Regions from separate parts of the Clostridium sp. X genome, predicted to be linked through region 2. Evidence: a T-box and tRNA genes for the amino acid it is inferred to sense, from the RefSeq annotation. Region 2 holds a T-box; the other holds one or more tRNA genes.
The links. The T-box of region 2 lies ahead of tyrS (tyrosine--tRNA ligase). A T-box ahead of a tRNA ligase gene usually reads a tRNA of that ligase, here a tRNA-Tyr.
Positions count from the first base shown of each region.

Region 1: it has a tRNA-Tyr gene. The T-box ahead of tyrS (tyrosine--tRNA ligase) is inferred to sense a tRNA for this amino acid. The anticodon was not compared.

Region 1 is NZ_CM146912.1:385,441-401,599, reverse strand. Features, by position in the region: gene ACX0KU_RS01980 (L-threonylcarbamoyladenylate synthase) at 1-304, shown strand, start outside; gene ACX0KU_RS01975 (low molecular weight protein arginine phosphatase) at 323-775, shown strand; gene rpiB (ribose 5-phosphate isomerase B) at 826-1,275, shown strand; gene upp (uracil phosphoribosyltransferase) at 1,300-1,929, shown strand; gene ACX0KU_RS01960 (deoxycytidylate deaminase) at 2,120-2,608, shown strand; gene ACX0KU_RS01955 (MraY family glycosyltransferase) at 2,633-3,667, shown strand; gene wecB (non-hydrolyzing UDP-N-acetylglucosamine 2-epimerase) at 3,738-4,859, shown strand; gene ACX0KU_RS01945 (YwmB family TATA-box binding protein) at 5,010-5,705, shown strand; gene murA (UDP-N-acetylglucosamine 1-carboxyvinyltransferase) at 5,735-6,994, shown strand; gene spoIID (stage II sporulation protein D) at 7,218-8,243, shown strand; gene ACX0KU_RS01930 (peptidoglycan DD-metalloendopeptidase family protein) at 8,428-9,177, shown strand; gene spoIIID (sporulation transcriptional regulator SpoIIID) at 9,295-9,549, shown strand; gene mreB (rod shape-determining protein MreB) at 9,671-10,702, shown strand; gene yyaC (spore protease YyaC) at 10,784-11,335, opposite strand; tRNA gene ACX0KU_RS01910 (tRNA-Thr) at 11,575-11,650, shown strand; tRNA gene ACX0KU_RS01905 (tRNA-Tyr) at 11,656-11,740, shown strand; tRNA gene ACX0KU_RS01900 (tRNA-Val) at 11,754-11,829, shown strand; tRNA gene ACX0KU_RS01895 (tRNA-Tyr) at 11,856-11,940, shown strand; SAM riboswitch class I at 12,117-12,218, shown strand; gene metK (methionine adenosyltransferase) at 12,295-13,470, shown strand; gene recD2 (SF1B family DNA helicase RecD2) at 13,678-15,930, shown strand; gene ACX0KU_RS01880 (hypothetical protein) at 15,933-16,159, shown strand, end outside.
Region 2 is NZ_CM146912.1:1,688,893-1,705,051, reverse strand. Features, by position in the region: gene ACX0KU_RS08585 (hypothetical protein) at 1-821, opposite strand, end outside; gene tyrS (tyrosine--tRNA ligase) at 859-2,079, opposite strand; T-box leader at 2,137-2,363, opposite strand; gene ACX0KU_RS08575 (hypothetical protein) at 2,519-2,932, opposite strand; gene ACX0KU_RS08570 (AlbA family DNA-binding domain-containing protein) at 3,021-4,175, opposite strand; gene ACX0KU_RS08565 (sensor domain-containing diguanylate cyclase) at 4,239-5,339, opposite strand; gene ACX0KU_RS08560 (hypothetical protein) at 5,688-5,843, shown strand; gene ACX0KU_RS08555 (FAD-dependent oxidoreductase) at 5,907-7,007, shown strand; gene ACX0KU_RS08550 (peptide chain release factor 3) at 7,052-8,647, opposite strand; gene ACX0KU_RS08545 (Cof-type HAD-IIB family hydrolase) at 8,884-9,780, shown strand; gene ACX0KU_RS08540 (HD-GYP domain-containing protein) at 9,899-11,125, shown strand; gene ACX0KU_RS08535 (hypothetical protein) at 11,279-11,998, shown strand; gene trpS (tryptophan--tRNA ligase) at 12,065-13,066, opposite strand; gene ACX0KU_RS08525 (desulfoferrodoxin) at 13,265-13,639, opposite strand; gene ACX0KU_RS08520 (hypothetical protein) at 13,825-14,043, shown strand; gene ACX0KU_RS08515 (glycoside hydrolase family 94 protein) at 14,109-16,159, opposite strand, start outside.

The sequences.
Region 1 (16,159 bases), 1.3 Mb from region 2:
AGAAAAAACTATTGCAAAAATTAATGAAATAGTGCAAAATTATATAGATGTTGGCGAAAAAGTGGGAGTTATGGCGACTGATGAAACTAAAGATAAATATGATAAAGCTATAGTTAAATCCTTAGGAAGCAGGAAGAATATAAGTATAATAGGAAAAAATTTATTTAAAACTTTAAGGGATTTTGATGAGGAAGATGTTGATATCATAATTTCAGAAGCTTTTGAAGAAAAAGATTTAGGAATTGCTGTAATGAATAGGCTAAAAAAAGCTGCAGGATTTAACATACTACATATTAAAGATTAGAGAAAGTGAGGGAGCGGTGTGAAAATTTTATTTGTATGTACTGGAAACACATGTAGAAGTTGTATGGCTGAGACTGTATTTAATGAATTATCAGATATAGATGGAGTTAAAGCATATTCTGCGGGTATTTCTGTTACTCCAAATAGTAAAACTTCAAAAAATACTGCTACTCTTGTAAAATGTAATCTTAATGTAGATATTAGCGAAAGACGAGCTATTCAACTTACTAGTGATTTAATTACAGAGCATAACCTTATTTTAACTATGACATCTTATATGAGGGATGTATTACAAGAGAACTTTCCACAATATAAAAATAAAATATATACTTTAAACCAGTTCGTAGGTCTTAAAGGAGATGTAGTTGACCCATATGGAAGTGACATAAGGGTTTATGAAACTACTTTTAATATGCTAAAAACTAGCATAGAACTTTTGTTAAATAAAATAAAAGGAGATAGTGGTAATTAATACTAATATCTTCTTTTTTTGTAAAAATGTTAGTGATAGGAGGAGTTTATATGAGAGTAGCAGTAGGATGCGACCATGGTGGATTAAGACTGAAAAATACTGTAATTGACCATTTAAAGGAAAAAGGTATTGATACAAAGGATTTTGGTACTCATACAGAAGCATCTTGCGATTATCCAGATTTCGCAGTTCAAGTTGCAGAAGAAGTAGTTGCGAAAAACTTTGACTTTGGTATAGTTATTTGCGGAACAGGAATAGGTATAAGTATAGCAGCAAATAAGGTTCCAGGGGCAAGAGCAGCTTTGTGTCACGATACATTTAGTGCTCACTCAACTCGAGAACATAATAACGCAAATATTTTAGCTTTAGGTGAGAGAGTAATAGGAACAGGTCTTGCTCTTGATATAGTAGATGCTTTTTTATGTGGAACTTTTGAAGGTGGAAGACATGAAGGAAGAATCAATAAAATAAGTGAAATAGAGAAAAAATATTTTAAATAAAATAAATGGTAGGAGGAATTTAAAATGAGTAAAGTAACACAAATCGCACATCCGTTAATATTACATAAGTTGTCTTTTATAAGAAATAAAGAAACAGGGTCAAAAGATTTTAGAGAGCTTGTAGAAGAAGTGGCGATGCTTATGGCGTACGAGGTTACTCGTGATCTACCATTACAAGAAGTTGAGATAGAAACACCTATATGTAAAGCAAAATGTAAAGTACTTGCAGGAAAAAAAGTTGCTATAGTGCCTATATTAAGAGCTGGACTTGGTATGGTAGATGGTATGTTAAAACTTATACCAGCGGCAAAGGTTGGACACATTGGACTTTATAGAGATGAAGAGACATTAAAACCTGTAGAATATTTCTGTAAATTACCTCAAGATATACAAGAAAGAGAAATTATAGTTACAGACCCAATGTTAGCTACAGGTGGTTCAGCAATAGATGCAATACATGCTCTTAAGAAAAGAGGAGCTCAAAATATAAGATTAATGTGTCTTATAGCTTCACCAGAAGGTATTAAGGCTGTTATAGAGGAACATGAAGATGTAGATGTATATGTTGCTGATATAGATGAAAAGTTAAATGAAAAGGGATATATAGTACCTGGTCTAGGTGATGCAGGGGACAGATTATACGGAACTAAATGAATAATAAAATAATTAATTAAAGGGTTAGCCTATAGAAAAATTCTATGGGCTAACCCTTTAATTTCGTTTTTTATTGACTTATTCCCCTAAACTTCACAGTCAATGCTTTAAATTATCTTATTTATAGTATAGAATATTAGTAGTGTATAATTTTAAAATTAATACTATAGAATCTAAGAGGGATAAACTTATGGAAAGAATAGATAAACACAATTATTATTTAGATATATGTGAAACTATATTAGAAAGAGGTACTTGTCTAAGAAGAAACTTTGGGGCAATAATAGTTAAACATGATGAGATTATGTCTTCAGGATATTCAGGAGCTCCAAGGGGGAGAAAGAATTGTTCGGATTTAGGCTATTGTAGAAGAGAAGAGTTAAAAGTAGAACGGGGAACTAGGTATGAGCTTTGTAGGTCCGTTCATGCTGAACAAAATGCAATTATATCTTCAAGAAGACAAGATATGCTAGATGGAACATTGTATCTTGTAGGAAAAGAAATGAGTACAGATGAATTAGTAAAAAATGCAGCACCTTGTTCTCTTTGTAAGAGATTTATAATAAATTCAGGAATAACAAAAATAATCATAAGAGACACAAAAAAGGAATTTAGAATTATAGATGTACAACAATGGATAGATAATGATGATTCTCTACATGGAGATGGTTCATATTAACAATAGAAAGGTTAGAATTAAGATATGGAAAATGTGAGAATTTTAGTAATAATTTCGGTTTTAATATCATTTATATCCACACCTATAATTAAAAGATTTGCTTTTTATATCAAAGCATTAGATATACCAAAGGACACAAGAAAAATACATAAAAAGCCTATTCCGCTTCTTGGAGGAGTAGCAATATATCTATCCTTTATTATAACAACAATCTTGAAGGAAGGTGCACTTACTAGGTCACAAACAGGAATAGTTATAGGAGCTACTATAATTGTAATTGGTGGTTTAATTGATGATTTGAAAGATTTGAGACCTCTGATAAAGCTTTTATTTCAGATAGCTGCAGCAAGTGTTTTAGTTATATTCGGAGTAGAAATAGTAAGAATAACAAATCCTGTACCGATGGGAGGAGCTTATTTAAATTTAGGAATTTTACTAGTACCACTTACAATATTTTGGGTAGTGGGGATTACAAATGCATTAAATCTTATAGATGGAGTAGATGGCCTTGCAGCAGGAGTTGCGGGGATTTGTTCGGTAACTATATTTATAATAGCTTTATTAAATGGGAGACATGAGGCAGCACTACTTACAGCTATCTTAAGTGGTTCTATTTTTGGTTTTTTACCCTATAACTTTAATCCAGCATCTATCTTCATGGGGGATACCGGAGCGCAGTTATTAGGATTTTTGCTAGCGGCAATATCACTAGAGGGAACTATAAAATCAGCTACTACCTTTGCTATTGCTGTTCCTATTCTTGCATTTGGACTGCCAATATATGACACTTTATTTGCTATGATAAGAAGAAAAGTAAATGGAAAGCCTATAATGCAAGCTGATAGAGGACATTTACATCATAGATTATTAGATATGGGACTAAATCAAAAACAAGTTGTTCTTATAATGTATTTAATTAGTGCAGTATTAGGTGGAATTTCTATAATAGCTATGCAAGTAAGTACAAATAGATCATATTTCTTATTAACTACAGTTATATTAACAATTGGAGTAGTAGCGTGGAAAAGCGGATTTTTTAAGCATAAAGAAGATTCTTAGCAAACACTTTAGAGATAAGAGTGGTAAGAAGGACATTTATCATATATAGTAATCAATTAAGGGTGATATTATGAAAAGGATAAAAATTTTAAGTGTATTTGGAACAAGACCAGAAGCCATAAAGATGGCGCCCCTTGTAAAGGAACTAGAAAAAATATTAGATATAGAGTCTAAGGTGTGTGTAACAGCGCAACATAGGGAAATGTTAGATCAAGTTTTAGAAATTTTTGATATAATCCCAGATTATGATTTGAATATAATGAAAGAAAAACAAACCCTAAGCCTTATAACAACTAATGTACTAACTAGTTTAGAGGAAATATTTAAAATAGAAAAACCAGATATGGTATTAGTACATGGTGACACAACAACAACTTTTGCTGCATCTCTTTCAGCATTTTATAGTAAAGTTAAAATTGGTCATGTAGAAGCTGGTCTTAGAAGTTATGATAAGTATTCACCTTTTCCAGAAGAGATGAATAGAAGATTAACGGCAAATTTAGCAGATTTACATTTTGCACCTACAAATAAAAATAGAGACAATTTATTAAAAGAAGGAGTAAATGAAGAGAGTATATTAATAACAGGAAATACTGTTATTGATGCTATGAAGTATACTATTAGAGATAATTATTTGTTTAATAATAAGAACTTAAATAATATAGATTTTAATAAAAAAGTTATAATGGTTACAGCGCATAGGAGAGAGAATTGGGATCAGGGAATAGATAATATTTGTAGGGCATTGTTAGAACTTAAGAAAACAAATAAGGATATACAGATTGTATATCTTGTACATTTAAATCCCGTAGTTAAAAATATTGTTTACAGTTATCTAGAAGGAATAGATGGAATACATTTAGTAGCTCCTCTAGATATTAAAGATACTCATAATTTAATGAAAAAAAGCTATTTAATTTTAACGGATTCCGGAGGGATTCAGGAAGAAGCACCGCATCTAGGCAAGCCTGTATTAGTTTTAAGAGATATTACAGAGAGAATAGAAGCTATAGAAGCTGGTACTGTAAAACTTGTAGGAACCAATAACGATATAATAGTAAAAGAAGCAAGTATTTTATTAAATAATAAGGAAGAATATCAGAAGATGAGTAAAGCTAGTAATCCTTATGGTGATGGAAAGGCTTCAATTAGAATTGTTAATAATATTCTAAAGTTCTTTAAAACTGAATAGAAGTTAAATAAATAAACACAAATAACAAATTGTTATTTGTGTTTATTTATTTAAGCACACTTTTGTAACAAGATTTATATATTAATAGTATATTTGAAGTATATATCATATTCTTCTTGTCCATAATTTAAAAAGGAAGGCGGGGGAGATATGAATAATACTAAAAAAAATATAATTCTTTTTTGTATGATTATAGCTACTTTTTTAAACTACAGAACATCTTATGCATATAAAAATATAGATTTATTTGAAGGAATTCTTCAAGAAACTAAGGGTCAAGTAGTAGAATATGGAGTAAAAACCCATTTTAAATCTAATATAGATGGACAAGATTTAGTAGACAGCTTAATGAATAAAATAGAAAGTAATAAAGATATTAAAGCAGAATTATACAGTGACAAACATAATTATTATATAGATTTTAAAAGTATAAGTGTTAAAGGTAATATAGCAATAATTACTAAAGAAAATAGTAGTTTAGTAACTATAGAAATTATACAGAAAGGTCATGAAAATAATTTAGAAAGTTTAGAACAATATGTAGAAAGTATTGTTGGCTACTTATCAGATGATAATAAGATATACTATAAGTACTTAAAAGCACAGATATTCTATGAAAATTTAGTGGGAGTTAATAATAAAGTAACAGGGCTATTAGAAAGTATAGGTGCTTCAAATATAAATTCTATAGAGATAAATAATGGATTTAGCACTACTGCATATACTCGTAGATATAGTCCAAAGAGGAATAATGGGGAATTGATGGATTTAAATTTTGCACTTTGCAATTACTCATCAGGAAATTATATTATTATAGGAACTCCTGAAATAATTGCGAGTTATTAGCTAAGGATCAATAGAATGGAGAGGATAGCATGAAAAAGATATTAGTAAAAGGTGGAAAAAAATTAAGCGGAGAAGTTAATATTAGTGCAGCAAAAAATGCAGTTCTCCCTATAATTGCCGCTAGCATATTGAGTGGTGGAAAATGTACAATAGATAATGCTCCAATGCTTAAAGATGTTCTTGTAATTAGTGAAGTTTTAGAGACTATGAATGCTAGTGTAAATATAAATAAGAATGAAGAAAATATAACAATAGACACATCAAATTTAAGAGATGCAGAACCAGACAATGAATTAGTTAGAAAAATGAGAGCATCATTTTTGATTATGGGCCCTATGTTAGCGAGATTTAATAAATTTAAATTATCATATCCAGGAGGATGTAATATAGGAAGTAGACCTATTGATTTGCATTTAAAAGGACTTACAGCCTTAGGTGCGAAGCTTAGCTTTGGACATGGCTATGTAGAAGCTTATGCAAATAAATTAATTGGAAATAAAATCTATTTAGATTTCCCATCAGTAGGAGCTACTGAGAATATAATGATGGCAGCTGTCTTGGCAGAAGGAGAAACTATAATAGAGAATGCTGCTGGAGAACCAGAAATTCAAGATTTAGCTAATTTTTTAAATGCTATGGGTGCTCAAATTATAGGAGCAGGTACCAATACAATAATTATCAATGGTGTTAAGAATTTAAAAGGAATTAGATATACACCTATACCTGATAGGATTGAAGCTGGAACATTTATGACTGCAGCGGCTATAACACAAAGTAAAATAAAAATTAATAATATTAATGAGGAACATTTAAAACCAGTAATTGCTAAGCTACGAGAAGTAGGGGTAAGGATGGAGAAAATCGACAATAGTATAATTGTAGATGGAAATTATAATCTAAACCCTGTAGATATTAAGACTATGCCGTATCCAGGTTTTCCTACAGATATGCAGGCTCAAATGATGAGTTTATTATGTGTGGCTGAAGGAACTAGTATTATAACAGAAACTATATTTGAAAATAGATTTATGCACGCAAATGAATTAAAAAGAATGGGTGCAAACATAAAAATAGATGGAAGATCTGCAGTTATAGAAGGGATAAATCATTTAACTGGCTGTGATGTTAAAGCAACAGATTTAAGAGCGGGTGCAGCTTTAATAATAGCTGCTTTAGTAGCTGATGGTTGTACAAAAATAGGAGATATTTATCATATAGACAGAGGATATGTAAATATTGAAGAAAAGTTTGTGGGTTTAGGAGCAGATATTAACAGAGTAGAAGAATAAATGTTAATAACTGATAAATAAAAATGAAGTTGTGGTGACGCAGCTTCATTTTATTTATTTAGTCTGTAATATTTAAAATTATTATAAGATTTGTTTAAACAATAATTAAATATTAGTAATTAAATATTAGTAATTAAAGAAGTTATATTTTATTAGAAGTACTAATAGAAATATAATAAGAACTCTGTTTACTAAATTTATATATATAAAGGAGAAAAGTTATATGAAGAAAATTATAATAGGTGCAATAGCCTTTATGCTATTTGTTATTCTTCTTTCTATATTAATTACAGGAATAGAAAGTGGTAAAAAAATTAGTTTTGAAGATGATTCAAAAACAAAATCTGACGTTAAAAAGCTTAGTGATATATATAGTGATGAAGAATTAAGTATTGATGTATATATTTCTAAAGATAAAAAGATTGATAGTATGGACATTGAGGAATATGTTCTAGGAGTTGTTGCGGCAGAAATGCCTGCAGAATTTGAATTAGAAGCATTGAAAGCTCAAGCTGTAGCAGCAAGAACATATGGACTAGCTCATATGGAGGAATTCGGTGCTAAGAAAAGTCCAAAGGCTTTCGGAGGAGATGTAAATGATACTGTTGAGTTTCAAGCATTTATGTATAAGGAAGATAGATTAGAGCTTTGGCCTAAAAAAAATAGAGATAAATATTGGGACAAGCTACTTGAAGCTGTTGAAGAAACGAGAGGGGAAGTACTTGCGTATAATAATGAATTAGTGATGGCTCCATATTATTTTTCAACTAGTAGTGGGAAAACTGAAGATGCAGAAGAGGTTTTTAGTAAAGGACAACCATATTTAAAAAGTGTAGAGAGTAAGGGGGAAGAGAGGTCTCCAAAGTATATTACTGAGTTTAATTATAGTCATGAGCAATTGGCTAATGCATTAAATAAATCTAATACAAAGTTTAAGTTACAAGCTGAAAATTTAAATAAAGAAATAGTTATGTTAAATAGAAGTAAAGGTGGAAGTGTAACAAAAATTAGAGTTGGAAATGAGGAAATAACAGGTTCAAAGTTTAGAAGTATATTAGATTTAAGTTCATCCAATTTTGATATTCAATACAATAAAAAAGAGGTTATTATAACATGTAAGGGATATGGTCATGGAGTAGGAATGAGTCAATGGGGAGCAGATGCTATGGCAAAGAAAGGTAATAATTACAAGGAGATTTTAAAGCATTATTATAAAGGTATAGAGATAAGTAGACTAATTAAAAGTTAATACTAATAATAAATACTATACACATATGGTTAAAGAAGAGTAATGAGAAGGCACCCAAGCAAGGGTGTTTTTGCATTTATATGGAATTATGTGTCTAAAATTAATGGAAAATAAGGAAATGTTTTATATGTATTTATGTATTATTTACCTCATAAAGGACAAACTAGAAAAAGGAGGTGTTTTTATGGAAAACAAAAATAATAACAAAAAAACTTCAAACTTCTTAAGAAGGGAGGGCTTTTATGTAGTCTTATTTTTATGTTTATGTATTATCGCTACAGTTGCAGCAATGGCTACTAGAACTAGTAAAAAAGTAGAAGAGAGAGCACAGACTTCTCAGAATGCAAAGGTTAATTTAGATGAACCAAAGAGTGTTACAATTTCACAAAAAGATAAGGAAATTAACAATGCAATACAAGTTCAAGATAATACTAAAAATAAAAATACAGGAATAGAAATTCCAACAAAACAAGAAATTGCTGTATCAAAGACTACAGAACCAACATTTATAAAGCCAGTTGAGGGAACTATAGCAATGAAATACTCTCAAACACCTGTATGGTGGGAAACTTCACAAACATATAGACCTAATTTTGGTATAAATGTTAAAGCTAAAGCTGGCAGTGTGGTAAAAGCTACTGCTAATGGAGAAGTTAAACTAGTAGAACAAAATGGTTCATTTGGTAATTCTGTAACTATTTATCATCCAGAGAGTGGAAAGACAACTTTCTATGGAAACTTAGACAAAGATATTAAAGTTAAAAAAGGTGATAAAGTTACTCAAGGACAACAAATTGGAAAAGTGGGAAATAGCTCATTGAGAGGTATTTCAAAAGAGGAAGGACAGGACTTTCTTCACTTCCAAGTACTTAAAAATTCAAAAGATGAACCACAGTTTGCAAGTGAAAATCCAGAAAAATATGTGAAGTACTAACAGTTATTAATAGCCATTTTCCGATATTATCGGAAAATGGCCAAATAACAAGTATATAGTAATTTAAAATAACATAATTGCATATTTATAAATATATAAGGTTAAGGAGGTAGCACTTTGAAAGATTACATTGAAGAGCGGGTACTTGAAGTTGCTAGATATATAATAGAATCTAAAGCTACAATAAGAAAAACGGCAAAAGTTTTTGGAGTTAGTAAAAGTACTATACACAAAGATATGACAGAGAGGTTACCTAAAATTAATCCGCAAGTGGCTAAGGAAGCTAAGGATATTCTAGATATAAATAAATCAGAAAGACATATTAGGGGCGGAAAAGCAACTAAGATGAAATATAAAGTTATAGAAGGATAATACATTTCTATTTAATAAAAAAAGTGATTTTTTTGTAATACTATGGAATAAGTAGTAGTAAACATATATAATAGTTATATAATATAGTTTAATTTACAAAAGAGCAGGAGTTGAAATAGAAATGTTTTTTAGAATGAGCACAGATATGGGTATAGATTTGGGTACAGCTACAGTTTTAGTATATATAAAAGGAAAAGGCATAGTATTAAAAGAGCCTTCGGTTGTAGCTATTGATAAGAATACTAATAGAGTTTTAGCTGTAGGTGAAGAAGCTAGACAAATGATAGGAAGAACTCCAGGTAATATAGTGGCTATTCGTCCATTGAGGGATGGAGTAATATCGGATTATGATATAACAGAAAAAATGCTAAAGCATTTTATTAGAAAAGCTTGCGGAAAAAAGAGGGTTGGCGCTCCGAGAGTTGTTATATGTGTTCCTTGTGAAGCTACAGAAGTAGAAAAAAGAGCTGTTAAAGATGCCGCTGTTAATGCGGGGGCTAAAAAAGTATTTTTAATAGAAGAACCTTTAGCAGCAGCTATTGGAGCTGGACTGGATACAACTAAGGCTAGTGGAAATATGGTTATAGATATTGGAGGAGGAACTACTGATATTGCAGTTATTTCTCTAGGAGGAGCAGTTGTAAGAAGCTCCATTAAAGTTGCAGGGGACAGTTTTGACGAAGCTATAATGAGATACATAAGAAAAAAACATAAATTAATGATAGGTGAAAGAACATCAGAAGCATTAAAGGTGAATATAGGAACAGCATATAAAAGAGAAGAAGATATTAGTATGGAAATAAGAGGTAGAGATTTAATAACAGGACTACCTAAAAATATAAGTGTATCCTCAGAAGAAATGAGGGAAGCATTAAGCGAAGCAGTGAATGATATAGCAGAATGTACTCGATCTGTACTAGAGAAAACTCCCCCTGAATTAGCAGCAGATATAGCTGATAAAGGTATTGTGATGACTGGTGGAGGTGCTTTGTTGAATGGATTAGACAAGTTAATAGGAGAAGTAACTAAGGTTCCAGTATATGTTGCGCAGGACTCAGTTTCAACAGTTGCAATGGGAACAGGAGAAGTTCTAAATTATCTTGATAAGATTGATGCATCATATAAAGGCAAAGATATAAGTTTATTAGATTAATTATATTTAAATGCGTATATTATTATGCAAAAATAAGCTCTATAATTGGCTAAAACAATTACAGAGCTTATTTTTGTTTTGTTAAATAATACTATTATTAGTCTTACTATCTATACTATATAAGTAGTAAGAATGAAGTAAAGCATCAGTAATAACTTCTGCCATATTCATTATTAGACTAAGTCGTATATTTCTATTAGTGAATAATTCATTATTGTCACTAGAATCTACAATACCAATTATGGAAGCATCTCCAACGTCAGGAAGAACTTTTCCTACACCTTTTCCGGGATGGATAGGATAATCTCGCGCTTGTATCTCACCAATGTTATTAGTATCCCCCAGGCAAGCATCTATACCTATTATTGTAGAACCTGGATGTGCTTTTTTTATTTGTTGCAATTGCTTATCTATATTTAAAGCGTGTATAGGATCTTCAACTGTTCCATATACAGTTAGCGGATAATTTTTACTCTTAAGTAAGGTTCCGACTAGAGGACCAAGACAATCACCTATACATCTATCAGTACCGATGCAAACTACTACAGAATCTTTAGTTATATAATCCTTTATAAAATATGCGATATCGTAGTATGATAGATTATCTTTAAAGTTAGCTCTCACTTTATTCAAGAACGACACCTCCTTGATAATGTATATGAGAAAGTTAAATGTTATATGAAATAAAATTGAACTTAATTTATAATGTATAGTAATATAGAGAAAATAGCAGTAAATTGAATCTTAAAGCTTGTAGTTTTCTGTAATTAAAAAAAATAGATTTGAAATAAAAGATAATTCTAGGTATACTAATATTCGTTGGCGCGGTTGATGTCAATAAATGAAACAACTAAGTGCTAAAAATAATATATGCTGGCATAGCTCAATTGGTAGAGCAACTGACTTGTAATCAGTAGGTTTCGGGTTCAATTCCTGATGCCAGCACCAATTGTGGAGGAGTTCCCGAGTGGCCAAAGGGGGCAGACTGTAAATCTGTTACGTTTCGTTTCGATGGTTCGAATCCGTCCTCCTCCACCATCATATAATATATGGGCGCATAGCTCAGCTGGGAGAGCACCTGCCTTACAAGCAGGGGGTCACAGGTTCGATCCCTGTTGTGCCCACCATGTAATTTTAATAAGTTAATAATTATGGAGGAGTTCCCGAGTGGCCAAAGGGGGCAGACTGTAAATCTGTTACGTTTCGTTTCGATGGTTCGAATCCGTCCTCCTCCACCAAGAAAAAGATATCAAATTTTGATATCTTTTTTACTTTCATAAAAAAAATCGAGAACATAATCAATATTTAAATGACAAATCGACAAAATTAATAATAAATCAATGTAGATTCTTGACACTTACATGTTACATATGATAATATTATTTTGTTTTAAAATTGAATATAAGATAAGAAAAACTTATCAAGAGAGGTGGAGGGAGCGGCCCTGTGAAACCCAGCAACCGGTATGATTAATACTAAGGTGCTAATTCCTGCAGAGCAATCTGCAAGATAAGAAATTACATTATTCACGCAAATCGACCTCCTTAATAAATTAAGAGGTTTATTTTTTTTGTTAGAAAGGGGATCTTAAAATGAAAAGATTATTTACGTCAGAATCAGTAACAGAAGGACATCCAGATAAAATATGTGACCAAGTTTCAGATGCTATTCTAGATGCTATTTTAGAAAAAGATCCATATGGAAGAGTAGCTTGTGAGACGGCAGTTACTACTGGTATGGTTATGGTTATGGGAGAGATATCAACAAACTGCTATGTTGATATTCCAAAGTTAGTTAGAGGAGTTATAAGCGATATCGGTTATACAAGAGCTAAATATGGATTTGATGCTGAAACTTGCTCTGTATTAACATCTATTGATGAACAATCAGCAGATATAGCTATGGGAGTAGATGAAGCATTAGAGTCAAGACGTGGAGAAAAAGATGAAGTTGAGGCAGTAGGAGCAGGAGATCAAGGTTTAATGTTCGGATTTGCATCAAATGAAACAGAAGAATATATGCCTCTTCCAATAAGTATGGCTCATAAACTTGCTAGAAGATTATCAGAAGTTAGAAAGAATGGAACATTATCGTATTTAAGACCAGATGGAAAGACACAGGTTACGGTAGAATATGAAGACGACAAACCTACTAGAATAGATGCTGTGGTAATTTCTACACAACATGATCCAGAAATTACTCAAGAGCAAATACATAGTGATCTTATGGAACATGTAATAAAGGTAGTAATATCTAATGAGTGGTTAGATGAAAAAACTAACTATTACATTAATCCTACGGGAAGATTTGTTATTGGTGGACCGAATGGAGACACGGGTCTTACGGGAAGAAAGATTATAGTTGACACTTATGGTGGATACGGCAGACATGGTGGTGGAGCTTTCTCAGGAAAGGATCCAACAAAGGTTGATAGATCAGCAGCATATGCAGCAAGATGGGTTGCTAAAAATTTAGTAGCAGCAGGAATTGCAGAAAAACTAGAGATAGGTTTAGCTTATGCAATAGGAGTTGCTCATCCTGTATCTCTATTAGTTAATACCTTTGGAACAGGTAAAATAGAGGATAATAAGATAGTAGAAATAGTAAATAATGTATTTGATTTAAGACCAGGTGCAATTATAAGAGACTTAGGTTTGAGAAAGCCTTTATATAGACAAACGGCAGCTTATGGTCATTTCGGTAGAGTAGATTTAAATGTTCCATGGGAAAATTTAGATAAAGTAGAAGAGATAAAAAAACATATATAATTAAACATAAAGGCTAATGTTGATTTTAAGACATTAGCCTTTAATTTAGTTATAAAGTTAAATATGTATATATTGTGACTTATCGTGTAAGCAAATGGCAAAACTATTATATAATATAATTAGTTGAGAAGTTATGGTTATATGTCTTATAATTAATTTAACAAACTAAAATTTACATAGTGCTAATGATATTATGGGAGCGATCTTATGCATGAGATAGATGGAACTGTAGAAGCAATTGTATTTAAAAATGAAGACAACGGATATGTGGTAGCACATATAAAAGATAAAAAAAAGAAAATTGTTATCACTGGATGTATACCTTACATATCAGAAGGTCAAAATTTAAAGTTACAAGGGGAATGGTTTAACCATCCTCAATTTGGTGAACAATTTAAAGTTACTTCTTGTGAAGAAATAATTCCTAACTCTTTGGAAGGAATAGAGAAGTATCTATCTTCAGGAATAATATCAGGTATAGGTCCTGTTACTGCGAAAAAAATTGTAGAACAATTTGGAGAAAGTACTTTAGATATACTTGATGAGAATATTGAACGACTAAAAGAGATAGAGGGAATTGGGGATAAAAAAGTAGAAACTATATCTAAGTCTTATGCTAAGCAAAGAGAGATAAGAAGTATAATGGTCTTTCTACAGACTTATGGAGTTACAGTTAAACAGTGCATAAAGATTCATAAAAGGTATGGATCAAGTTCTATAAATGAAGTTAAAGAAAATCCTTATAAACTAACTGATGATATAGCAGGGATTGGATTTAAAACAGCAGATAAAATAGCACGAAGTTTAGGGGTAGAAAATAATTCTCCTTTTAGAATACAGTCAGGCATAAAATATATAGTTAATCAGTTTTGTTCTATGGGAAACACATATATGCCTTTAGACAAAGTTTTAAAAGAATCTCAAGAAATATTAGGTGTATCTAAAGAAGATATTGAAAATAATTTGCAAGATACTGTATTGAGTGGAAAATTAAAAATAGAACTTATTGATAATGAGGAATGTGTCTTTACTATGCCTTATTATTATTGTGAATTGTCTGTAACGAGTAAGATATTAACTTTAACTACTAGCAATTATGAAAAAATTAAAATAGATATAGAGAAAGAAATTGAAATATTTGAGAGTAACAATAATATTAAATTTGCTCCTATTCAATTTGAAGCAATTAAAGGAGCATTTGAAAATGGAATTGAAATAATAACCGGTGGACCTGGAACAGGGAAAACTACTATAATTAAGTGTATAACTGAAATATTTGAGAATGCAGCTATGACGGTTTTTATGGCAGCGCCTACTGGTAGAGCTGCAAAAAGAATGAGTGAAGCTACAGGAAAAGAAGCAAAAACAATTCATAGACTTTTAGAACTTGGATTTAGTGATGACGATGATATGGAGTTTTTTAAGGGGGAAGAATCGCCACTACAATGTGACGTTATTATTATAGATGAAGCTTCAATGATAGATATATTATTAATGAATAACTTACTGAAAGCAATACCTATGTCTACAAGGCTTATAATAGTTGGTGATTCCGATCAGCTACCCTCTGTAGGTCCAGGAAATGTGCTAAGAGATTTAATAGAAAGTAAGTGCGTAAAGGTCGTAAGACTGAGGGATATATTTAGGCAGGCAGAAGAAAGCATGATTGTAGTAAATGCACATAAGATTAATAGTGGGGAAATGCCTATTTTAAATAAGAAAAATAAAGATTTTTATTTTATTGGAGAAGAGGAATCGGATAAAATACTAGATACTTTAGTAGAATTAATTTATGAAAGATTGCCGAAGTTTAATAAAGAGTGGAATAGAGTTAAAGATATGCAAATATTATCTCCAATGAGAAAAGGCGTTCTAGGCGTAGAAAGTTTAAATAAAAGACTTCAACAAATATTAAATCCTAAGGATAAGGAAAAGAGTGAAAGAGAATTCAAAAACACGGTATTTCGTGTTGGAGATAAGGTTATGCAGACAAAGAATAACTACAACTTAAAATGGACTCGTGTTAGTGGAGAAGGAGAAAGTGAAGGTTTAGGTGTTTTTAATGGAGATATAGGATATATATATGAAGTAGAAGATGATAAGGTAAGTGTAGTATTTGATGAAGAAAGAAAAATAGTATATGATAATATGTATTTAGATGAACTTGAGCTTGCGTATGCAATGACGGTGCATAAAAGTCAGGGGAGTGAGTTTCCAGTAGTAATAATGCCTATGTTTATAGGACCACCTCTTCTTATGAATAAAAATTTATTTTATACTGGTATAACTAGGGCAAAGAAGATGGTAGTGTTAGTTGGAGCTTCCAAAGCCATTAAATTTATGGTTGATAATAATAGAAGTTATGAAAGATATTCCGCACTTAAATGGAGAATATTGAATATACTGGAAGGTGACATTATGAAGCCGGTTGAAAGTTTATCACAAGGGGATGAGTTGTGAATATGAATATAGACAGTATTAAGTTCGCTGATAGAAAAGGAAAAATACTTAAACAAATAGTAGACTGGAGCCTAGGAAAAGAGAAGTTTCTAAATATAGTCTCTCCACCATATAACGTATCACATACATTTATTGAAATCATATTAAGGTTTACTAGTGTAGGTAAAAGAGTTTTATATATAACGAATGAAGATGTTGGGGAAGCGGATATAATTAATGAAATAAAGAA
Region 2 (16,159 bases):
GAAGGAGTATTGGCCTTATTATCTACAACTCCATCTTTGCTTTGTAAATTATTCATAGTTACATCTTTTATTTCTATTTCAATTTCCTTTGGACTAATACTTCCTTTATCTGCTTTAGATAATTCACTCTCTAATTCTTTAATATCCTTATATAAAGACATAGATTCCTTATTTAATTTGTTAAAACTTTTAATATTTTCTTCAGTAAATTTTATATCATTTTCAATTAAGGTCATTAATTCATCTAAATCAAGATTTTTAAATTCATGAAAAAATCCTTTAAGTGAATTTGATATATTTTGTCCTTTTTCACTATTAATATCTATACCTTTATTACTTAAATACTTCATTATGAAACTATCTTCTTCTCTAACATCTTGAAGAATTTTCATCTGAAAGTCTATTAAAGATTTTGTCTTTGAAATATTTTCTTTTGTTAAAGCCATTTTATATTTTACCATTTTTTCAATAATGCTATAATCTTCTTGCTTTATATTTATTCCTTGTTCTTCTAGAATATCTCCTATTACGTTCTCTTGAGTTTCTTCTCCAGAGTCACTAAGAACTTTTACAATGAGCTTTCCATTTTCATAACCTTCTATCTGAAACTTTATCAATTCTTTAGGTGTGAAATCTATTGAGTCTTTAAGTTGTGCTGAAAATTGCCATCCATCTAGAAGCTTAAGGACAGCTTCATTAGTCAGCTTATCTACACTAGCAATTCTAGCAGTAACTTGCTCTCCTACTGTAAAAGATAGTTTCTTATGCATCTTTTTCGAATCTATATTATAAGCATTATTAATCTGCAAAATTCCACCCATTTATTTCACACCCCCTAGAATTTTTACAAAGAAAATATTATTGCATAACTATTTTGTAGTAATTCTTTTTACCTTTTTTAACAAGGGCACTTCCATCTTTAAGATCTTCCTCTTTTAAAATAAAGTTTGGATCTTCTACTTTATTATCGTTAATTTGAAGTCCTCCTTGATCAATAAGTCTTCTTCCTTCCTTTTTAGACGGAATTACTTTTCCTTTTAAAAGTATATCTAATAAAGCTGTTCCTATCTCTTCATTAGTAATTTCAATTGAAGGAACATTACTCATATCTACCCCACCACCAAATAAAGCTTCTGCTGCAGTTTGAGCCTTAATTGCTTCTTCTTCTCCATGTACAAGTTTAGTAACTTCAAAAGCTAAAATTTTCTTAGCTTCATTGATAGCTGCATCCTCTAATGCCGCAAGTCTTCTAACTTCATCCATAGGAATAAAAGTAAGTAATGATAAGCATTTTTCTACATCTGCATCATTTACATTTCTCCAATATTGGTAGAAATCATATGGTGATGTCTTAGAAGGATCAAGCCATAATGCTCCATTTTCTGTTTTACCCATCTTTTTCCCTTCACTATTAGTTAGTAAAGTACAAGTCATAGCAAAAGCAGATTTTCTTTCTTTTCTTCTTATAAGATCCATTCCTGCTATCATATTAGACCATTGGTCATCTCCACCAAGCTGCATAACACAATTGTATCTCTTGTTTAGCTCTAAGAAATCATATCCTTGCATTATCATATAATTAAATTCTAGGAAAGATAACCCTTTTTCCATTCTTTGCTTAAAACATTCTGCTGTAAGCATTTTGTTTACTGAAAATTGGACTCCTATGTCTCTTATAAACTCCACATAGTTTAACTTTAAAAGCCAATCTGCATTATCTACAAGTATAGCCTTGTCATCAGTAAAATCTATAAATTTAGAGAGTTGCTTCTTTATACTATCAACATTCGCTCCTATTTCCTCTTCAGTAAGCATTTTTCTCATATCTGTTTTTCCGCTTGGATCACCAATCATGGCTGTTCCACCACCAACTAAGGCTATAGGTTTATGTCCTGCCTTTTGCATATGTGACATAAACATCATAGCAATAAAATGTCCTACATGAAGACTATCTGCAGTTGGATCAAAGCCTATGTAAAAAGTTACTTTTTCTTTTCCTAGTAAATCCCTTATCTCATCTTCATGAGTTGTTTGTTTTATGTATCCTCGTTCCATTAATACATTAAATACATTTTCCATATCCAATTCCTCCATTTTTTTGATTTATAAAATAAAAAATCCCTCTATATAAAAATATAAAGGGACGAATTATCTCCGTGGTACCACCCAAGTTAATATGCATGCATATTCTCTCAAATCCCTTATAACGTAGGGATGATACGTAACAATCTACTAAGCAATATTTCATTGCTTTTCAATCTAAGATTCAGGAATGTATTTCACTATGCTCCTCAACTAGTTCTCACCAACCACTAGCTCTCTAAATGATTTATATAGTTACTTCTTTCCATCATTATCTTTACCTTTTAGTTATTTACATAATATTATATAAATATTCCATCTTAAATGCAAGATATAAATTTTGCAACACTTAATTGATAAGAGTTTGATTACTAAACTTCTTACTAATTAATAAAACTGCATACTATTATAAAGCATGCAGTTTAACACTAAAAAATTAACTATGCAACATATTTTTTATACCCTCTGGTATGATATCCTTTTCAACGTCAATATTTAAATAGAATTCTATATTTTGTCTTTGTGATAGTTCTTCAATTTTAGAAAGTGCTTCCGTGACATCGTCAACAGAATTTTCTGTGATATTAAATAACCCATCTATATATACAGTTATAATATCATAGTTTTGTGATAAAATCCCACATAAAAATCCATATAAATCATTATAATCATTCAGTTCATACTCTTCAGCTGATATAAATCTGATTCTTCTGTCTAATTTCAACATGGGTTTATTATCATCATTTATATATACTATACTTCCTTCTGATGAACTAACCTCTTCATTTGCAGATTTAATAAGTGCTTTAGTTTTTCCAGAACCTTTCCTATCACAAAAAACACGTAGCATGTTAATCCCCCTTTTTTAATATAACTTGCTATAATTATATAGTATTCTTTTAGGGGAACTAATATTACATACTTATTATTTAAAAGTACTACTTTATAGAACTAATTCCAGGATAAATGACCTTAAATATATTATCCTTTATTGAATTTATAAATATAATTTTCCCATAATTTTTAAAAGCTTTCTTCATCTTTGTAAAACCTCTACCTGAATGTGTCACACTTTTACTTTCATCTAAAACTACTAACTTCTCATATATCCACATATTTCTTCTTATATAATTATGAGATGAAGTGTTATGATTTGAGTTATCTTTTAAAAGTATTCCTGGACTTATTACATTTACACTATTATATCCTAAAATAACCTCTATCTCTTTATTTATAATAGTATAGTCTCTATATATTAAAGCATTTTTTATTCCTTCATAAACTGCAGCAACCGGATAGTTTTTAGGGAGTATTTCTTCAAGAATCTCTTTACTCCTATAAAGCATACTTAACAAGTCACCTTGAATAATAATTAACTCATTGTAATTCTCATTTACATTATTAACTATCCTAATCATATTACTAGGAATATACAAATAATTAATTTTTGAGAACACAAGTAAACCACCTAAAGTTCCGTAATACTCTTTAGATTCATCGTCAAGATATATCATTCCCGTATTTTCCATAAAAGCAATTCTATTTTCATCATTAACTTCAATACCATGCTTTTTAAAATAAGTATCTATTAATGCTGTATCAAAATTATATATTCTACTTTTTATTATTGGTGTCAACTCTATATTTAAATTTGTACTCTCTTGAAAAATAGTAATTAACTCTTGTTTTCTCATAGTATCAGTAGTAGAGCCACGTCTTATATAAAAGGCCCCATTTTCTCTAAGTTGATAGGGCTTCTGATTGCTCTGGAATATAGTTATAACAGCTACGTAGACTTCTTCATAATCTACAATTTCTAAACTAATGGGTATAGGCGGTTCGCATCTTGAACTTATTATTTGCTGAACCTGCTCTTCATTTAAAGAGTCCTTTTCAATTCCAACAACTTTTTTTGTCTTATCTTCTACTCCAATTATGAGATATCCTCTTCCACCCCTAGAGTTTGCTATAGCACAAATATCTTTAGCCAGTTCTTTTTTTCCTGTCTCTACATTTAAGTCTAATTGTAATTTAAAATCCAACTTAACACCTTCTGAACTTTTAAGTAGACTTTTAAGTTTTTTTTTGTTCATAGCTTAAACCACAACCTTAAAATTAATAAATATAGAGACGATGAAATTATATTCATCGTCTTCTTAATTGTTAATAACCTTATTTTTCCCTGTTCCTTTTGCTATATACAATCTTGAATCAGCTACACTTAGAACTTCATTTAAAGTATTCCCATCAATTGGATAATAACTTATTCCAAAGCTTGCTGTAATACTTCCTTTTACCTCTCCGAAAAATATAATGTTCTCACTCAATTTCGTCCTAATATTTTCAATCTTGTAATACACTTCATCTAAACTTTCAAACTTACTTATACAAATTACAATCTCTTCTCCACCATATCTTCCAATAATATCTTCTTTATCTATATTATTTTCCATTAGCTTTACTGTTTGTTTTAAAACCTCGTCTCCAAATTGATGTCCGTATAAATCATTTGATTGTTTAAAATTATCCATATCTATCATTACTAAAGCAAATTGCTTTTCTGGTTCCTTATCTAATTTATTTTCAATAATATCATAAAATTGTTTTCTATTATATATACCTAAAAGAGGATCTCTAATTGAATTTTCTCTAATTTGATTATATAATGCATTATTTTCTAGTGCTATAGCTATTTGATTAGCTATAGTAGAAATAAATTTTATATGATCATGAGCAAAAAAGTTATTTAATGCATGTTCAACTATTATATATCCTATAAACTTTTCTCTAAGATATATTGGCACCCCTATTAAAGAATGAATATTACTCTTAAAAGTTTCCACATCAAATAATGGTTCTCGTGAATTTAAAATAAACGGTTTACCATCTAAAAGTTCTTTATATGAATCCTTATGTGAAATACAACATTGATAATTATAGTTTTGAAGATTACATGCCTTCATAACTAATTCATTATCTTCCATAATATATATGGTAGAATAAGTTGCACCTAATATACCTATTATCATGTCATTTATCATGGGAATTAAATTTTTATCACTAAGGTATGAATTTATATACTTACTTATTTCAACTATATTAGTTATAGAATCTAGTTTCTTTTCTAACTTTATATTTTTTTCAGTTAACATCTGTATAGTACTTTCAGCAAAATTTTGATATGTTTCAAATTCATCCTTAATTCTTACATATTTCTCATAATAGCTTTTTTGGACATTATTATTATAGTTATCCATAAGGTATCACTTTCTCCTAGAACTTAATTTAAATCTATTTTCTTACATAATAAATATATCATATTATCCCTTTAAATGAAAGTAATACAAATTCTTCCTTATATAAATATATCTAACTTTATATGAATTATTACACATTTTATAATTTAATCTTCTATACTAAGAATTTTAATTATCATTCTTTTACTTTATATTATATATAAGTTTACCCTGTTAATATTACTTTATTATAATTAAGAATAATTTTAAAAATGTATTTCTACAAAGTTTTTTAAATTATTTATAATCTTTTCAGATTTGTAAATACTATTAAGGAATTAATTATTAACATATGATGGAGGCTACATAATGAACTTTTTAAGATGGTTAGGTACACTTGTACTTGTGGGTTGGTTAAGTGCCTTAATTTTTAGAGTGGATAATAATCATATAAATTTCTTAATTGTTATTGCCGCACTAATATTTTTCATCGACCTACTTTATAACAAAGAAAAAACTATGTAAAGTTTTGAACTCATAGGGAGCCTCTCTATGAGTTTAATTTACTCTAGGGAGGGTAGAAATTTCATGAAAAATAATTCAAACTACTATTGGAATTCCATAACTACAGGATATAAAAACTATCCATCCTTATCAAATAACGAAAAATGTGATGTAGTTGTAATAGGCGGTGGACTATCTGGTTGTTTAACAGCGTATTACCTTTCAGCCTATAATATAAGCACAGTGTTGCTTGAAAAAAATCTTATAGCTCAAGGCAATGTTTCTGCTGGTATAGGTATTTTAGAAGCTTCTCCTGATCTTGAATTTGATAAACTTTCAAGATTTACAGGTAAAAAGAATGCTCTCCTTATCCATAAACTTTGTGAAAAAGCCGTAGATGATATTGAGTACATTTTAGATAGCATCAACTTCTCACATATCTTTGATAAAAAAGAAACCTTATACTCTATAAATAGTGGATTTGATAAAAGTAATATAATAAAAAGTATTCATAAACATGCTTATTCTAAATACTCTGCTGTAATAGACCCTTTTAAGTTCTGTCATGGCCTTTTAAAAAATGCTCAGAAAAAGCAGGCAAAAATATATGAGAATACGTCTGCTACTAACTATGATTCTTACTCCAATACTTTGAGGGTTAAAACAAATACGTCTCATTATATAGAATGTAAGAAAATAATTTTTACCAATGATTTATCCATAAATAATATATTACCTATTAAAGATCTTATACAAATAAAGAATATAAACACTATAGTAACTAATCCGTTAGATACACCTTTAAGTATACTTAATAAAAATTTTATTTTAAATTATAATAAAGATTATACTTATATTAGATCTACATACGATAAAAGGATTATGATTGCAAGTTTTAATAGTGACAAAAATCTTTATACTAACGAAAGACTATTAGACTTATTTAAAGACACCTGTGAATATTCAAATACTTTATCAGCTGAATATTCCTTTTCTACATCCTATGGCGAGAGCATAGATGCACTTCCTTACATTGGAAATCATCCAAAATTTGAAAACTGCTATTTCAATCTAGCCCTTGGGAGAAATCCTATTTGTTATAGCCTTATGGGAGCACAAATTATAAAAGATCTAATCTTATATGATACAAATCCTTATACTAAGTTATTTTCTTTTAATAGGTAAAAAAACAGTTTAGGAAGGCTTTAGCTTCCTAAACTGTTTTTTTATTATGCATCACTCTTACCAATATCAGATAATACTAATCCTTTATTGTGATCAAGAGCCCAACTTATTGCCCATTCGCTTGCAAATATTAATAAGTCTTTATCTTTTAAGTCCTTAACTACTTTTGTATCACTAGTGATATTTAAATCTTCTGGTTTTATATCTGACTTTTCAATCCATCTAACATTTTTAAATGGTAATCTTTCAATTCTTATATCTACATTATATTCATTTTTTAATCTGTATTCTAAAACTTCAAATTGAAGTACGCCTACTACACCAACAATTATCTCTTCTATTCCTATATGAAGTTCTTTAAATACCTGTATAGCACCTTCTTGAGCAATTTGAGTTATTCCTTTTATAAATTGTTTTCTCTTCATAGTATCAACTGTTCTAACTCTTGCAAAATGTTCTGGTGCAAAAGTAGGAATACCTTCAAATTTAAATTTATTAGATGCTGGACACAGAGTATCCCCTATACCAAATATGCCTGGATCAAATACACCTATAATATCTCCTGCATAAGCCTCTTCAATTATCTCTCTCTCTTCAGCTAAAAATTGTTGAGGTTGAGAAAGCTTAATTTTCTTTCCTTGTTGTACATGATAAACTTCCATACCTTTAGTATACTTACCTGAACAAATTCTCATAAATGCAATTCTATCTCTATGTGCCTTATTCATATTTGCTTGTATCTTAAATATAAAGGCTGAAAAATCCTCGCTAAATACTTCTATCTTACCAATATCTGATTTTCTGGCTAATGGTGGTGGTGTTAACTTTAAGAATTTCTCTAGAAAAGGTTCAACTCCAAAGTTAGTTAAAGCACTTCCAAAAAATACTGGAGTTAATTCCCCTACTTTTATTTTTTCTATGTCAAATTCTTCTCCTGCTTCATCTAAAAGTTCTAGATCCTCAAGAAGTTTTTCATGAAGTTGCTCTCCTATTAATTCTATAATCTCTTTATCTTCTAAATTTCCTTCAAATACATTTACAGCACTTTGTCCGTGGTTTCCTCCACGAAACACTAAAACGTGCTTCTTTTCTCTATCATAAACTCCCTTAAAATCAGATCCAGTACCTATAGGCCAGTTCATAGGATATGATTTTATTCCCAGTTCTTTTTCTATGTCCTCTAATAGGTCAAATGGGTCTCTAGTTTCTCTATCCATCTTATTTATAAAAGTAAATATAGGAATCTCTCTCAAACTACATACGTGGAATAACTTTCTTGTTTGAGCTTCTACACCCTTTGCTCCATCTATTACCATAACAGCACTATCTGCTGCCATAAGAGTTCTATATGTATCTTCACTAAAGTCTTGATGTCCTGGAGTATCTAATATATTTATACAGTGATTATCATAATTAAATTGTAGTACTGAAGATGTAACTGAAATTCCTCTTTGTTTTTCAATTTCCATCCAGTCTGATACAGCATGTTTTGAAGCTCTTCTTGCTTTAACAGAACCTGCCTCTCTTATAGCTCCTCCATATAGTAAAAGTTTTTCTGTAAGTGTTGTTTTACCTGCATCTGGATGAGATATTATAGCAAAAGTTCTTCTTTTTTCTATTTCTCGTATAAAGTCTACCACTTATTTCTCCTCTTTCTTATATAATTTAAAATTTATTGTTATATTTATAGAAAGTTATCATATTTTCTGTCAACTATTAATTTTACCACAACTTAAATAGTTATTAAAGTCATATTAAAAGAAAATTGTATTTCATTTTTATAAATACTATTCTAACTTAAAATGTTATAATATATAAAATAAACATATTATACTATAATTAATAAACTTTATATTTATATTACAGGAGGTATTATATGTATAAGCTTATAGCTATTGATATAGACGGAACTCTAACTAGAAAAAATAAAACTATCTCTACTTCTACCATAAGAGCCATAGAAGAGGCTGTTAAAAAAGGAGTTAAAGTTATATTATCAACTGGTAGACCTATCCAAGGACTAGAAAAATATGCAAAGGAATTAAATTTAAATTCTAATGATGATTATGGAATAGCCTGTAGCGGTGCTTTTATTCAGTGCTTAGGAACAAAAGAAATAATATTTGAAAGTCCATTATCTTACGATGATTTACAATTTCTTTATAGTTTAGCTAATGAGCTAAAAATAACCTTAAATATATTACTACAAAAACAAAATCTAATCCTAACACCTACTTTAAATTTAACTACTCAATTTGAAATTCTATTATCTGGTTTAAATATGAAAATTACCGACTTCAATTCTTTAGATAAAAATATAATTATAAATAGAGCAGTTTATATAAACGAGAATGCAAAATTTACAGAAAATCTTATCAATATAATAAAAAAACATAACTATAATATTACTATTCCTGAGATTTTAAATGGAAATGATGCTTTAGTTCTTGATAAAGAGAATATTCCAAAAACACTTTTCGATAGATTTACAGTATTAAGACCTTCCTCAAATACTTTAGAGATACTATCTAAGGGAGTTAGCAAAGGCACTGGAGTAAAACTTTTAGCAGATAAGTTCGGGATTAAACAAGAAGAAGTTATATGCATTGGAGACTCTGGAAACGACATAGATATGATAAACTATGCAGGTCTTGGCGTCGCTATGGGAAATGCAAGTTCTCATGTTAAAGACGTTGCTGATTATGTAACACTTTGTAATGAAGAAGACGGGGTCGCTCATGTAATTAATAAATTCGTACTAAAGTCGCTTTAATTTTTGTTAATATTCTTTATATTTTCATTTATTTATATTTGGATTTTATGTATAATTATCCAGTAAGAATATTAATTTATTGTTTTTTGTCATTTATATGAGTTTGGTGGGGATATTATTGAAAAAAATACAATTTAATGTAATTATATTTGTTCTAGTAACTTCTTTCTTATTATTTCAAGGAATATTTATTTATAACCAATATAAGTCGTCTGTTCATAATGTTGGAAATGTAGCTATAGCTATATCAAAGTCAATTGAGCAATTTGTAAATATAGATGAATATAAAAATATAATTACATCCAAGGATAAAAGTTCGTATTTTTATGGAATGCAAAAATTTTTCTCGGAACTTCAAAGAAATACAGGTGCAAAATATATTTATATCGAAAGACGTTTAAGTGATACTGAAATCGAGTATATATTCGATTCTGAAAAAGATAGTCTTGGAGAAAAGGATGAAAATACAACTCCTATTGAATACAATACTAAATATATGCCGAGTTTTTTTAAAGGTGCAAGTTATTATAATAAATGGGGTAGTCTTATATCAGGCTATACACCACTTCTTAACGAACATGGTGTTGTAATAGGTCTTGTAGGCGTTGATTTTACTTTAGACTATTCTCTATCTTACTTCTATAATGATTTAACTAGATTAATATTATATATTTCAATAGTATTACTATACTTTATAGCATTCCTTTTCTTAATTTTACACAAAAGAAAATTGGAACAAAACAATATCAAAAAAGCTTATAATAGCATAGTTAACTCTTTATTTAAAAGTCTTGAGAAAAAAAGCGGATATACATGGGAACATTCGAAAAAAGTATCTGAGTATTCTGTAGCTTTAGCAAAAGAACTAGGAATTGATAAAAATAACTTAAAGGCTCTGGAATGGGCCGCAATGCTTCATGATGTAGGTAAAATAGGAGTTCCTGAAACTATATTAAATAAGGCTTCAAGGCTATCCCCTGAAGAATATAACATAATAAAGCTACATCCAGTATATAGTAAAGATATTCTTTCTGAAATATTTCAAGATGAAAATACAATCTTTAACGTAAAAGAATTTAATATCATTACTGATATTGCAAATTTTCATCATGAAAGATGGGATGGTAAAGGGTATCCTGATGGTCTAAAAGGTGATAACATTCCACTAATGTCAAGAATTGTTAGTGTAACTGATTCTTGGGAAGCTATGACAGCCCATAGACCTTATAAAAGTCCCATGAGGAAAGAGCAGGCTCTACAAGAAATTCGACTAAACTCCGGAACACAATTTGATCCAAAGGTCGTTGATGCATTTTTAAAATGTATAGATAAAAACCTAATATAAATTTCTTAAATCTCATTAAAAAACATAGATGCAACAATAATAAGAAGAGCATACTCTCCGTATACTCTTCTTATTTATATACTTACAAACTATGGTAAAATTCATATTATTCTTTTTAAATAAATTTACATAAAGATGCTATATCTTTTCTCTTTGAATCGTATTATAGTTGAAATGATGCAACCTCATATCTATATCACTAGAAAAGTACTTAAATTAGATTTAAGAAAGGATTTTGATACAGTAGATAGACAATTTTCAATAATCGGTCTAAATTCTATTAATTCAACTGCATGCTATATAAGTGTCGTCTATTTAGACGGTTATGCTTATAGTCCCTCAGAGTGGTTGAATTATTCTCGCTCTGAATTTATTAATCCTAACTATGATAAACTTAAAGGAGAAAAACTTGGCAAAGTGACTTTAGATTTAAAAGGTAAAATCTATACAGGAATACCTCCTAGTTTTTCAAGCGCCCTTGATGAGGGAACTGAAATTTATACAGTTAAAAATCTAAAAAAGGAAAGGGCTATTCTGGTTATAGATGATGATTATGCAAAAGTATCTTCTGTTGAACTTCGTAGCGAAGAGGATAGTTCTGTTATAGGTGTGTCCGAAAATAAACAATTGCTTGAACTTATTAATAGTGAACTATCTAAGCTACCTTTATTACAATCCTCAGAGCTAGGTAAAGATCCTTATTCTATTGGGAAGCGTATTGCGATAAACCTAGTATTTTCAAATGGGGTAGCTCTTCATATGCAGGTTATACCTGAAGCGAATAGTGCTTATATATTTGGAGGATTTATTCATCTTTCTAAAGAGTTTTGCTCAGCAGTTCAGGAGATTCCTATCCAAGTGGATAAACATTAAGCAATTAAAAAGGAACCACTATAAAATAGGCAGTGATTCCTCAAATTTTTATATAACAAAAATGTTTTACTTAGACACTGGTATAAACCCAATCTTTTTCTGCATTTTTCTAAGAGTCTTAGTTGCTACATAGTTAGCCTTTTCTGAACCTTTTCTATATATGCTCTCTAAATACTCTTTATTTGTAGTTAATTCTTTTACTTTATTTTGAACAGGTTCAAGCTCCTCAACTATAGCCTCTGCTACATCCTTTTTAAATTGAGCATATCCTTGACCTTCATAATCTTTCTCGATTTCTTCTATACTTTTCCCCTTAATTACACTTAAAATTGTCATTAAATTCTTAACACCTGGTTGTTCATCACTATACTTAACAATTCCAAGGCTATCTGTCACAGCTCTTGATATTTTTTTTCTTATTACATCTGGCGGATCCATAATAAATATATATGAATTAGGGTTGTCTGAAGACTTAGACATTTTCTTAGTAGGTTCTTGTAAATCCATAATCCTAGCCCCTTCTTTTGCTATATAAGGATCTGGAATTTTAAAAGTTGGACTATAAGCATTATTGAATCTTTCCGCAATATCACGGCTTAGTTCTAAATGCTGCTTTTGATCACTTCCTACTGGAACTAAATCTGTTTGATATAATAAAATATCGCCGGCCATTAAAACTGGATAATTAAATAACCCAGCTATAATATTATTTCCATACTTCTGTGACTTATCTTTAAACTGAGTCATTCTACTAAGCTCACCCATATAAGTGTTACAGTTTAAAAGCCATGCAGCCTCAGCATGAGCTGGTACATGAGATTGAATAAAAATAGTATTTTTATCTGGGTCAATACCTGACGCAATATATATTGCAAGAACTTCTAATGTTCTTCTTCTTAAATCCTTTGGTTCTTGTCTTACTGTTATGGCATGCATATCAACTATGCAATAATAGCAATCATAATCATCCTGGAGTTTAACCCAATTTTTTAATGCTCCTAAATAATTTCCTAGTGTCAATTCTCCTGAAGGCTGTATTCCACTAAAAATAACCTTCTTTTGTTCCATCTGCTCCACTATATATACCTCCACATTCTTTAGTAATTCACTTTACTTATAGATAACTTTTACTATATACCATTATAAAGTAAAATATCCTATATAACAATTATCTTGTTATATAGGATATTTTATACTTTACTTATGTGTTATATTCAGCAGTATTTATATATGAAAATTTATCTCATAAAATACTGATGAGTATTTTTACCTTTTCCAAAGTCCATGAAGATTACAGTATTCTCTTGCATATAAAAGTTCTTCTTCAACCATAAATACTGCTTCTGGCTTTTGACCTGGTTTTAAGTACTCTCTATATACTTTATTTTCTGTATGGATTTCTATCCACTCAATATAATGCTCTTCTGCCATAGGATGCTCTACTTCTCCTACTATAACCTTAACTCCACCATCTATTTTTTCAATAACAGGTACATGCTTTTCATTTGATGCATCTACTGAATTTTCAGCTTTTAAGGTCATAGGTTTACCACAACAAACTAATACACCACCTGAGTTATGAACAACCTCAACTATATTTCCACAAATTCCACATTTATAAACTTCTCTTAATTTTGTCATATTAAATCCCCCTTTAAGTAATAACTTTTATTCTTTAATAATTATATTCTACAAATACATTAATTCTCCTTCTAATCTAAAAAATTTTCTAATTAAATAATATGTTCAAAAATCATAATTTATTTTAATTTTAGTGAAATACTAATTTTTGAAAGCAATATTTTATTAGAAGGGAGATAATAACCATGATTGAACGTAAGCTATATAAACTAGACCAAGAAGAATATCCTGATACAGAGTCTAAAGAAATAAATTCTTTTTCTAAAGTAGATTATGTAGATATCCATAATAATGTTACTAATTCTGCATCATCTAAAAACACTACTTGGAAGGAACCTAAATATACTTACAATCAAGAGGATGATGTTATATGGGATGAAGATTATTGGGATGACTATTTTTAGACTGTAAATTAAAGCATTACATAATAATTTAAAAATTTTTATAGAATGAAAAAACTAGTAGAGATTTAATTTATCTCTACTAGTTTTTTATTAACACTACTATATTCCAAAACTATATTTACCTGATGAATTCCTTCGTCTAAAATTGGAATAAGTCTATTTTCTATAGGGTTTCCGTCTAATGTTATTTCTGATTTTTGTCCTCTTGAAACCTTTATTTTATATTTACATTTATCTTTTGTATATTCCATGTCAAAACCATTCCAATTATCAGGAATTACAGGATCTATTGTAAATCCTTCTTTTCCATTAAATCTAAGTCCAAGTATTCCTTCAATAGCAACTCTGTACATCCAGCCTGATGCTCCAGTATACCAACTCCAACCTCCTCTACCTATGTGTGGTTCTCTTCCATATACATCAGCTGCCATTACATAAGGCTCTACCTTGTATCTTTCACATTCATAAAAAGTCTTAGTATGATTTATAGGATTTAGCATGTTATAAGTTTCCCATGCCTTATTTCCTTCACCAAGCTCTGCCATAGCTAACACTACCCAAGTTGATGCATGAGTATACTGTCCTCCATTTTCTCTTACTCCTGGAACATATCCCTTAATATATCCTGGTTCTAACTTGCTATCTGCAAAAGGCGGAGTTAATAAAAATACCATTCCTGTATCTTCTTTTATTAAATACTTCTCAAGAGCTTTCATAGCCTCTCTAGTCTTCTCTTTCTCTCCTGCCTTAGATATAACTGCCCAAGACTGTGAAAGAGAGTCTATTTGACATTCATCATTTTCTGCAGAACCTAGCGGAGTTCCATCATCAAAGTAAGCTCTTCTAAACCAATTTCCATCCCAAGCATTTTTGTTTAAATTTTCTTTTATAAACTCCTTCATCTCTTCATATCTTTGCACTCTATACTCATCATTTTGTGCTTTACATATATCTTTAAAATTATCTAATATACTATATAAAAACCATCCAAGCCATACACTTTCTCCTTTTCCCTTATTTCCAATCTCACTCATTCCATCATTCCAGTCTCCTGAACCCATTAATGGTATATTGTGTGATCCAAATTTCAAGGATTTTTCTATAGCTTTTACACAGTGCTCATATATAGTTCCTGTTTTATCAGATTTTCTAGATATAGTGTATCTTTCATCTTCTCCTTCTTCTAGCGGTTTATCTTCTAGATATCCAGCTTGCTCATTTAATATACTATAGTCTCCTGTTCTCTTCACATAGTCTACAGTAACATAAGGAAGCCATAGTAAATCATCTGAAAATCTTGTTCTTATACCGCTATCAATTACAGGATGCCACCAATGTTGTACATCTCCCTCTACAAACTGTCTTGTAGCACTATATAAAATGTGCTCTCTTGTCATATTAGGATCTACATACGCCACAGCCATTACATCTTGTAACTGGTCTCTAAATCCAAAAGCTCCTCCTGATTGATAGAATCCACTTCTAGCCCATACTCTACATACAATAGTTTGATATAACAGCCAACCATTAAGCATTATATCCATACTTTTGTCAGGAGTTTTTACTTTGATAGTTCCAAGAAGGTTATTCCAATATGCTTTTACATTTTCTAGTTCTTCCTCAGCTTTATTAACATCTACATACTTATTTATAATTTTTTCTATATTTTCAATTCCTGCATCTTCACCAAAAATAACTATTAGTGTCTTTTCCTCACCACTTCTTAAACTTATTTTAGCGTTCTCAGCAAGACATGGATCCATTCCAGCTCCTACATCATTAGATAATCCTACTCGCTTCAATGCATCTGGATTTTCTATGCTTTTTCCCCTACCTATAAATTCTGTTCTATTTCCGGTGAAACTTTCTTCATTTCCACCTACAATCTTTAGGTATGCGTATTGATCGCTAAAATTACTACTGTATGAATTCTGAGCATAAATATATTTTTTTTCTTCGTTTAAATAAGTAGCTATGTTAGTAGCTGTTTGTTGAGGAACCACACCTAAAACTAAATGAGCATAATAAGTTAACGATATTTTCCTATCGAGATTACTATTATTTTTTAATTTTACTTTTAATAACTTCACTTTTTCTTCAATAGGCACAAACATAG